Regions from separate parts of the Tepidiphilus sp. HLB4 genome, predicted to be linked through region 2. Evidence: riboswitches for the same ligand, from Rfam matches in the RefSeq annotation. Region 2 holds a riboswitch; the other holds the start of a gene.
The links. A riboswitch is a leader RNA that binds a small molecule or an ion and turns the genes downstream of it on or off. The one in region 2 is predicted to bind cobalamin.

Region 1 (3,919 bases), on a different contig from region 2:
GATGGCCTCGCGCAGGTCACGCAGTTCCTTGCGCGAGAGGGGATAGCCCCGCTCCTCGGCGATCGCCTCGGCGCGCTGTTCGGCCTCGGCCTTGACCACGCTCGCCGGCAGGATACGCTCCTCGCGCACCCAATGCGCCAGCCAGTGCCCCCCTATGTCCGCTATGGCCTCGTCGTCGCCGAAGGGCGGCGCCCAGCCTTCGCTCGTCTCGTTCTGCGGCCCCACCGGCAGGAAGGGACTGCGGAGGAAGAGCTCGTTCCAGTAGGTGCGCCCTTCCGGACCATCCCAGCGGTAGAGGCGCAGGTTCTTGAATTCGATCATGCTTTTCCTCGTTTCTTTCGCGCGATCGCGACGATGCACGCCATGGTGTCGGCATCGGCCGCAGCATAGGCCTGGGCAAGCCACTCGGCCACGGGCCGGCCGTCGGGCGCAAGCAGCGCTTCGTCCAGGGTGGTGTCATAGCGGAAATTCAGCCCGAGGCGTTCGCCTTCGATGATGAGCGAGATCTCCAGCGTTCCGCCGGGCCGGCCGTCCTGGGGTTCGACGACGAAGCGCAGGCGTTTTCCCTCTTCCCACTCGACGCGATCGCGGTAGCTGTCGTGGCCAAAGTGCAGCCGGCGCAGCACGTGCGCCGGGCCTCGCTCCAGGATGTCGCAGCCGGTCAGCCCCAGGACGAATTCCTGCGGATGCTCGATGCGCGTCGCCAGGCCCTGCCAGACCTCGATGGCATCGAGTGATTCTTCCGGAGCGAAGAAAAGGCGGTGTTCGAAGTGCACGGCGAGGTCCTCTCGAAGGCTGCAGCGAAGTCTAGGGGGAAGGGACGGCGAGGGCAAGGGGCAAGGGACGGTGGGGCGAAGCCGCGGCGATGGGTAGTTGTACACAGATCTTTTATAAAAACTTTTAGTGTTTACTATGCTCGAGGAGGATCTGTGGAAAACCAAAGAAACACTTTGATAACATTGAAGTTTCCTTGATGGTGATCCCGTGGGCGCATGGGCTTGCAAGCAGTGCGGCGTAGACGAATGCTTTCTCCGATGCGGAAAAAACGGCAAGTTTTCCCCAAACTTTCCCACGCTTTCCCTCGTCCTTGTTCACTGTGGCGGGTTTGCCACAGCAAGAAACCATAAAAAATTTACGGTCTTTAAAAAGACCTTTCTGTATGAATAGTCATTTGCGGCGACATGGGTTGGTAAACAATTTGAAGTAGTAAACAAAAAACCATGTAAACAACGTTCATCCCAAATCTGTGGATAACTTTGTGGCTTCCGCAGGATTCAAGCGTTTCCCCGTCGGGAAAACTTCGGGAAAAACCTGGGAGCGGCGGTGGAGGAATTGGGGATGGAATCCAGTGCCGGGTAAATATTCTCATTGATCCACAAACGATTACCGGAGAATCCCTGTGTTCATGCACGGTCTGGAACCGTTTGGAAGGGAACAGGGAAAGCGCGGACAGGGATGGGGGTAGGCTTGTGGATAATTCTGTGAAAAGGGCGCAGCGTGATGAATCCGTTCAAGGACTTGCCCGCGTTTCTTCACGATCCACTGGAAGAGGGGAGAAGAAGGGATGGCGTTGACATCGCGCGCCGCGGCGGTGTATCTTGCCCTTGCTTCGGGTGCTCGCTCCGATGTCTTGGGAGCGGGTGAAACGGGAAGCCGGTGAAGCGGGCATCGCCCCGCCATTCCGACGCAGCCCCCGCTGCTGTGAGCCTGACGGGAAGCGCATCGGCCACTGTGCCTTCGAGGGCATGGGAAGGCGCGCGGACCGGATGACGGCGAGCCAGAAGACCGGCCCGGAGTGCGTAGTTGGTGCGAGCCCCGGGGTGTGGGTTTGGCTGACGGTCCGGGGCGGTTTTTTTTCCTCTTCCCCTCTCCCGTAGGCCCTTTCTCCTCGTGCGGCTCGTCTTGGCGAAACGTTCGCAAAGGAGACGGGTCATGCATATCGAACCAGGCGTCGTCACGGGCGCCAAACTGTTGCTGGGTCATGCCACCGCGGCCGCAAGCCTGGGGGCGGCGTTCTTGCTCTCGGCCAAGGTGGTGAAAAAGGACGGCTTGCCGGCGCTCGCGCTGCGCGCGTTCGTGGCGTCCTTGCTCGTGTTCTGTTTCTTCGAGGTTCTGCCCCACCAGCCGGTGGGCGTGTCCGAGGTCCACCTCATCCTGGGTTCCACCCTACTGCTGCTCTTCGGCCCCGCGGCGGCGGCTCTGGGTCTGGCGGCAGGCTTGCTCATGCAAGGGCTCTTCTTCGCCCCGGCCGATCTGCCGCAGTTCGGCATGAACGTGACCACGCTCCTCGTGCCGCTCTTTGCCACGGCGCTCCTGGCGCGGCGCATCGTGCCGCCGCATACTCCTTACGTCGATCTGCGCTATCGCGATGTGCTGCGCCTGTCGCTTGCCTATCAGGGGGGCGTGGTGTCGTGGGTGGCGTTCTGGGCGCTCTACGGCCAGGGGATCGGCGCGGAGAATCTCGCCCAGGTGGCTTCATTCGGCGCGGCCTACCTCGCGGTGGTGCTCGTCGAGCCGCTCATCGACCTGGCGGTGCTCGCGGCGGCCAAGGCTTGGCATGGCGGCGGGGAATCCCTGTTGCTGCAGCGGCGCCTCTTCGCAGGTCGGGTCTGATGCCAGGAACGGTGTGGTTCGTCGGGGCTGGCCCCGGCGATCCGGAGCTCCTCACCGTCAAGGGCAAGGGGCTGCTCGAACGCGCCGGTGCCGTGCTCTTCGCCGGGTCGTTGGTGGATGCCGCGGCGACGCGCTACGCGCCGCCGGGTTGCCTCATCCGCGATTCGAAAGACATGACGCTCGAGGAGATGACCGAGTGGCTGGTGGCCGCGGCGAAGGCGCACGAGACGGTGGTGCGCCTGCAGACGGGCGACCCCACCCTCTACGGGGCGCTCATCGAGCTCACCCGGCCGCTCACGGCGGCGGGCGTTCCGTGGAAAGTGGTGCCGGGGGTGTCGTCGGCGATGGCGGCGATGGCGGCCGCGGGCGAGTCGATGACTCTGCCCGAGGTGACGCAGACGGTGATCCTCACCCGGGTGGCCGGGCGCACACCCATGCCGCCGGGCGAGGAGCTGGAGGCGCTGGCGGCGCACCGCAGCACGATCTGCCTCTTTCTCTCGATCACGCGCCTTGCCGAAGTCGAGCGCGGGCTGCGCGCGGCCGGCTGGCCGGAGGATGCGCCGGTGCTGGTGGTGCACAAGGCAAGCTGGCCGGGCGAAGAGCGCATCGTGCGCACCACGCTCGGCGAATTGCGCCGGGCGTGCCGCGAGGCGGGGATCGTGAGCCAGGCGATGATCGTGGTCGGCCCCACCCTGGGGGCGGCGTCGTGGCCGAAACTGGCGCGCAGCAAGCTCTACGATCCCTCTTTTACCCATCGCTGGCGGCGGGCGAAGACGAAGGAAAGCGACACATGAACGAACGGACGGTGCTGGTGGTGGCGCACGGCTCGCGCGAGGCGTCGGGCAACGCCGAGACCGCGGAATTCGTGGCGCGCTGGCGGCAGATGCGGCCGCAGTGGCACATCGAGCTGTGCTTCATCGAGCATGCCGAAATCCTGCTCGACGAAGGGCTCGATCGGGCGGCGGAAGGCGCGCGCGAGGTGGTGGTGCTGCCGCTCATCCTCAACGCGGCCGGGCACGTGAAGATGGAGCTTCCCGAGGCGATCGAGCGGGCGCGGGCGCGCCACCCGCAGGTGCGCTTCGTGGCGCGCCGGCATCTGGGCATGGGAGCGGAGCTTTTTTCGCTCATCCAGCAGCGGCTGCAGGAGGCGCTGGGGGAACTGGACGTGCCCGATCCGGCCACCACCGGCGTGATTTTGCTCGGACGCGGTTCGTCGGATCCGGGAGGGAACGCCGAGCTCGCAAAAATGGCGCGCTGGGTGTTCGAGGCCAATGACCACGAGCTGGTCGATCTGGCGTTTACCGGT
Region 2 (3,919 bases):
GGGTAGAGACCGTGGTGCGCATCCATCCGGCGCGCAACACGGCGCTCTCGGGGCTGTACCGCTCGGGCACGGGGCTTTTCACGCAGTGCGAGGCGCAGGGCTTTCGCCGCATCACACCGTTTCCCGATCGGCCCGACGTGATGGCGCGTTTCCACGTGACCCTGGAAGCGGACGAGGCGCGCTATCCGGTGTTGCTCAGCAACGGCAATCTGCAGGAGACGGCGCGCTTGCCCGGCGGAAGGCATCGCGCGGTGTGGGTGGATCCTTTCCCCAAGCCGTGCTATCTCTTCGCGCTGGTGGCGGCCGACCTGCAGGCGCTCGAGCGGGAAGTGGCGCTGGCCGACGGGCGCCGGGCCTTGCTGCAGGTGTGGGTCAAGGCCGAACACTTGCCGCGGGCGGATTGGGCGCTGGAGTCGCTCCAGGCGGCGCTGCGCTGGGACGAACGCCGCTTTGGCCGCGTGCTCGATCTGGACCGCTACATGATCGTGGCGGTGTCGGATTTCAACATGGGGGCGATGGAGAACAAGGGGCTCAACATCTTCAACACGAAGTACGTGCTGGCGAGCCCCGAGACGGCCACCGATGCGGACTATGCCGCGGTGCAGGCCGTGGTGGGGCATGAGTACTTCCACAACTGGACGGGCAACCGCATCACCTGCCGCGACTGGTTCCAGCTCACTTTGAAAGAAGGGCTCACGGTGTTCCGCGAGCAGGAATTCAGCGCCGACCAGCTGGCCGAGGCGGCTGGGCCCGAACGGGCGGCGTCGGCCCGGGCGGTGAAACGCATCGAGGACGTGCAGACGCTGCGCACGGCGCAGTTCCCCGAGGACGACGGGCCGATGGCGCATCCCATCCGCCCGCAGGCGTACCGGGCGATCGACAATTTCTACACCGCCACCGTGTATGAAAAGGGCGCCGAGGTGATCCGGCTGCTGCACACCTTGCTGGGAGAAAAAGGCTTTCGCGCCGGGATGGACCGTTACTTCGAGCGCTACGACGGTCGGGCGGTGACCTGCGAGGATTTCGTCGCGGCCATGGCCGAGGCGAACGGCGTGGATCTGACGCCGTTCCTGCGCTGGTACGAACAGGCGGGCACGCCGCGGCTGGTGGTGGAGGAAGACTGGGACGGCCAAGCGGGGCGCTACGGGCTGCGCCTGAGGCAATTCACTCCGCCTACGCCGGGACAGCCGGAGAAAGGGCCGGTGGTGCTGCCCATCCGCCTGGGGCTGCTCGGTGCCGACGGGCGCGACCTGCCGCTCGTGCTCGCCGACGAGCGCGATGCCGTGCCCGAACCCGAGGCGCCGCCAGCCGGAGGGATGCGGCCGATCGCGCCGCGCGACACCGCGGTGGGGGCGAGGACCCGCCTCTTCACCCTGACGGGGGAGACGCTCGCGCTCGAATTCGTCGGTCTGCCGCCAGGGCCGAAGCCGGTGCCTTCGCTGCTGCGCGGGTTTTCGGCACCGGTGCGGCTGATGCTCGATGAGCCGGACGAGGCGCTGCGCCACCGCATGGCCTACGATTCGGACGCCTTCAACCGCTGGGATGCGGCGCAGAGCTGGGCGCAGCGCCAGGTGCTGCGGCTGGCGCGGGGTGAAGCCGAGACGCTGGACGAGGGGTTCGTCGCGTCCTGGAGGCAGCTTCTCGCCGACGAGTCGCTCGATGCGATGTTCCGCGTCAAGGCCGCGGCGCTTCCCAGCGAGCGCTGGTTGCTGGAGGCGATGACGCCGGCCGACCCGGTGCGCCTGCGTGCCGCCCTCGTGCGCGCCTCGCTCGCGCTCGCCCGGGCTGGAGCCGAGCTGTGGCCCCGCTGGCGGGATTCCGGAGCCGCTCGCCCCTACCGCTACGATCCGCTGGAGGCCGGCCGGCGTGCACTCGCCGCGTTTTCCTGGCGCATGGAGGCGCTGCTGGGTGAGGACGAACGCTGCTCGCGCACGTTTGCCGTCGCCGACAACCTCACCGAGCGGCTGGCGGCGCTCGATGCCGCGCTCGCGCATCCCGACGAGTCGGTGGGCGAGGCGCTGCTCTCCGCCTTCGAGGCGCGCTACGCCGACGACGAGCTGGTGCTCGACAAATGGTTCGCCCGCCAGGCGATGCGCTGGTCGTGGCACGCTGCCCCGGGGGTGGTGCTTGCGCGCGTGCGGCGTCTGACCGAGCATCGGGCGTTTCGCTGGACCAACCCGAACAAGGTCTATGCCCTGGTACTCAATTTCTTTGCCAACAACCTTGCCGAAGCCTGCGCCGCCGGCGAGCTGGCCTGGGCCTTTTGGCAGGAGGCGGTGCTGCGGCTCGATGCGACCAACCCCATCGTGGGATCGCGCCTGGCCCGGACGCTGGAGCGCTGGCGGCGTTGGGCCGAACCCTATCGTGCGTCCTTCGCGCCCGTGCTGGAGGCGACCCGCCGCCAGGTCCGTTCGACCGAGGTGCGCGAGATCCTCGATCGCATGGCCGACGGCGAGGTCGGGGCGCCTTGAGGTAGAATTCGCCCTCACGTTTCTGGTGCCGCGGCCGGGGTTCTCCCGGCGCGGTGAAACGGGAAAGCGGTGCGCTGGAGTGCTTCCGGCAAAGCCGCTGCTGCCCCCGCAACGGTAGGCGAGTGCGGGCGCGCCGAAACGCCACTGGGCTCTTTGGGCCCGGGAAGGCGGCGCGTCAAATCTCGCAAGCCCGGAGACCGGCCAGAAACGCAGGGCGCAGGCGAGGTGCTCGCCTGCGGTGGGCTTTCCATTCGGGCCGGCGGGGTGGCCGGCCGAGGGGAATCATGTGAATCGCTTCGTCAAATCTTTGGCGGCCGCGCTGCCGCCGAGCCTGCTTTTGTCGTCTTTTTCTTTTGGAGTCGAGGCCCAGGAGGCGCTGGAGCCGGTGGTGGTCACGGCCACGCGGCAGCAGACGCGGGTCTCCGAGATCCTTGCCGACGTCACGGTGATCGAGCGCGAGGAGATCGAGCGCGCGGGGGGCGAGACCGTGGTCGACCTGCTCGCCCGCCAGCCCGGCATCCAGATGACGCGCAACGGGGGGCCTGGGACGTCGGCCAGCCTCTTCGTGCGCGGGACGCGTCCCGACCAGACCAAGGTGCTGGTCGATGGCGTCCCGATCAACTCGCTCGACCTGGCCGGTTCGCCCCTGCGTTTCCTGTCGCTGGCCGATGTCGATCGCATCGAGATCCTGCGCGGACCGGCTTCGACCTTGTACGGGGCGGATGCCATCGGCGGCGTGATCCAGATCTTCACCCGGCGCGGTGCGCCCGGCCTCTCGGTCGATGCCTTCGCGGGCTATGGCTCGTACGACACGGCGCAGGGCAGCGCCGGGCTGTCGGTGGGCAACGAGCTCGTCCGGCTGCGGGCGGACTTCCAGCAGAGCTATAGCGGTGGCTTCTCCGCCATGAAAAATGCCTCGGGGCAGGACGCGGACGACGATGCCTACCGCAACCGCGGCGGTACCGCCTCGCTCGTGCTCACGCCGCTCGCCGGCCACGAGATGGGCTTCGTGCTGCGACAAAACCAGGGTCGGGCCCACTACGACGAAATCCCGCCGACGAGCCAGTTCAACGACTACGAGGAGTTTCGCACGCAGCAGTGGCAGGTCTATACGCGCAACGCCCTCACCGACGCTTGGACGAGCACCTTGCGCATCGGGCACGCTCTGGATTGGCACAAATACGTCTCCTCCTGGCCCAGCCGGATGCGCACCGAGAACGACGAATACAGCTGGCAGAACGACGTGGCCCTGCCGCTGGGGCGGGCGATGCTCGCGCTGGAGCGCTTCGAGCAGAACGCGCCGTTAGGGGACGAGTCCTCGAGCGAGGAATCCATCGCCATCAACTCGGCCGTGGCCGCCTGGAGCGCCAACCTCGGGCCGCACCGCTGGCAGCTGAGCGCGCGGCATGACCAGCATTCGACTTTTGGCGGCGAGGATACCTACGCGC

Region 1: it holds a riboswitch for cobalamin, as region 2 does, so the genes downstream of both, OA56_RS02495 (energy-coupling factor ABC transporter permease) here and OA56_RS05220 (TonB-dependent receptor domain-containing protein) in region 2, are expected to answer to the same signal.

What each region holds. Positions count from the first base shown of each region.
Region 1 is NZ_JSYB01000009.1:50,698-54,616, reverse strand. Features, by position in the region: partial or broken gene OA56_RS02505 (recombination-associated protein RdgC) at 1-321, opposite strand, end outside; gene OA56_RS02500 (AtaL-like protein) at 318-776, opposite strand; cobalamin riboswitch at 1,595-1,808, shown strand; gene OA56_RS02495 (energy-coupling factor ABC transporter permease) at 1,933-2,613, shown strand; gene cobM (precorrin-4 C(11)-methyltransferase) at 2,613-3,407, shown strand; gene OA56_RS02485 (sirohydrochlorin chelatase) at 3,404-3,919, shown strand, end outside.
Region 2 is NZ_JSYB01000019.1:57,785-61,703, forward strand. Features, by position in the region: gene pepN (aminopeptidase N) at 1-2,471, shown strand, start outside; cobalamin riboswitch at 2,478-2,691, shown strand; gene OA56_RS05220 (TonB-dependent receptor domain-containing protein) at 2,758-3,919, shown strand, end outside.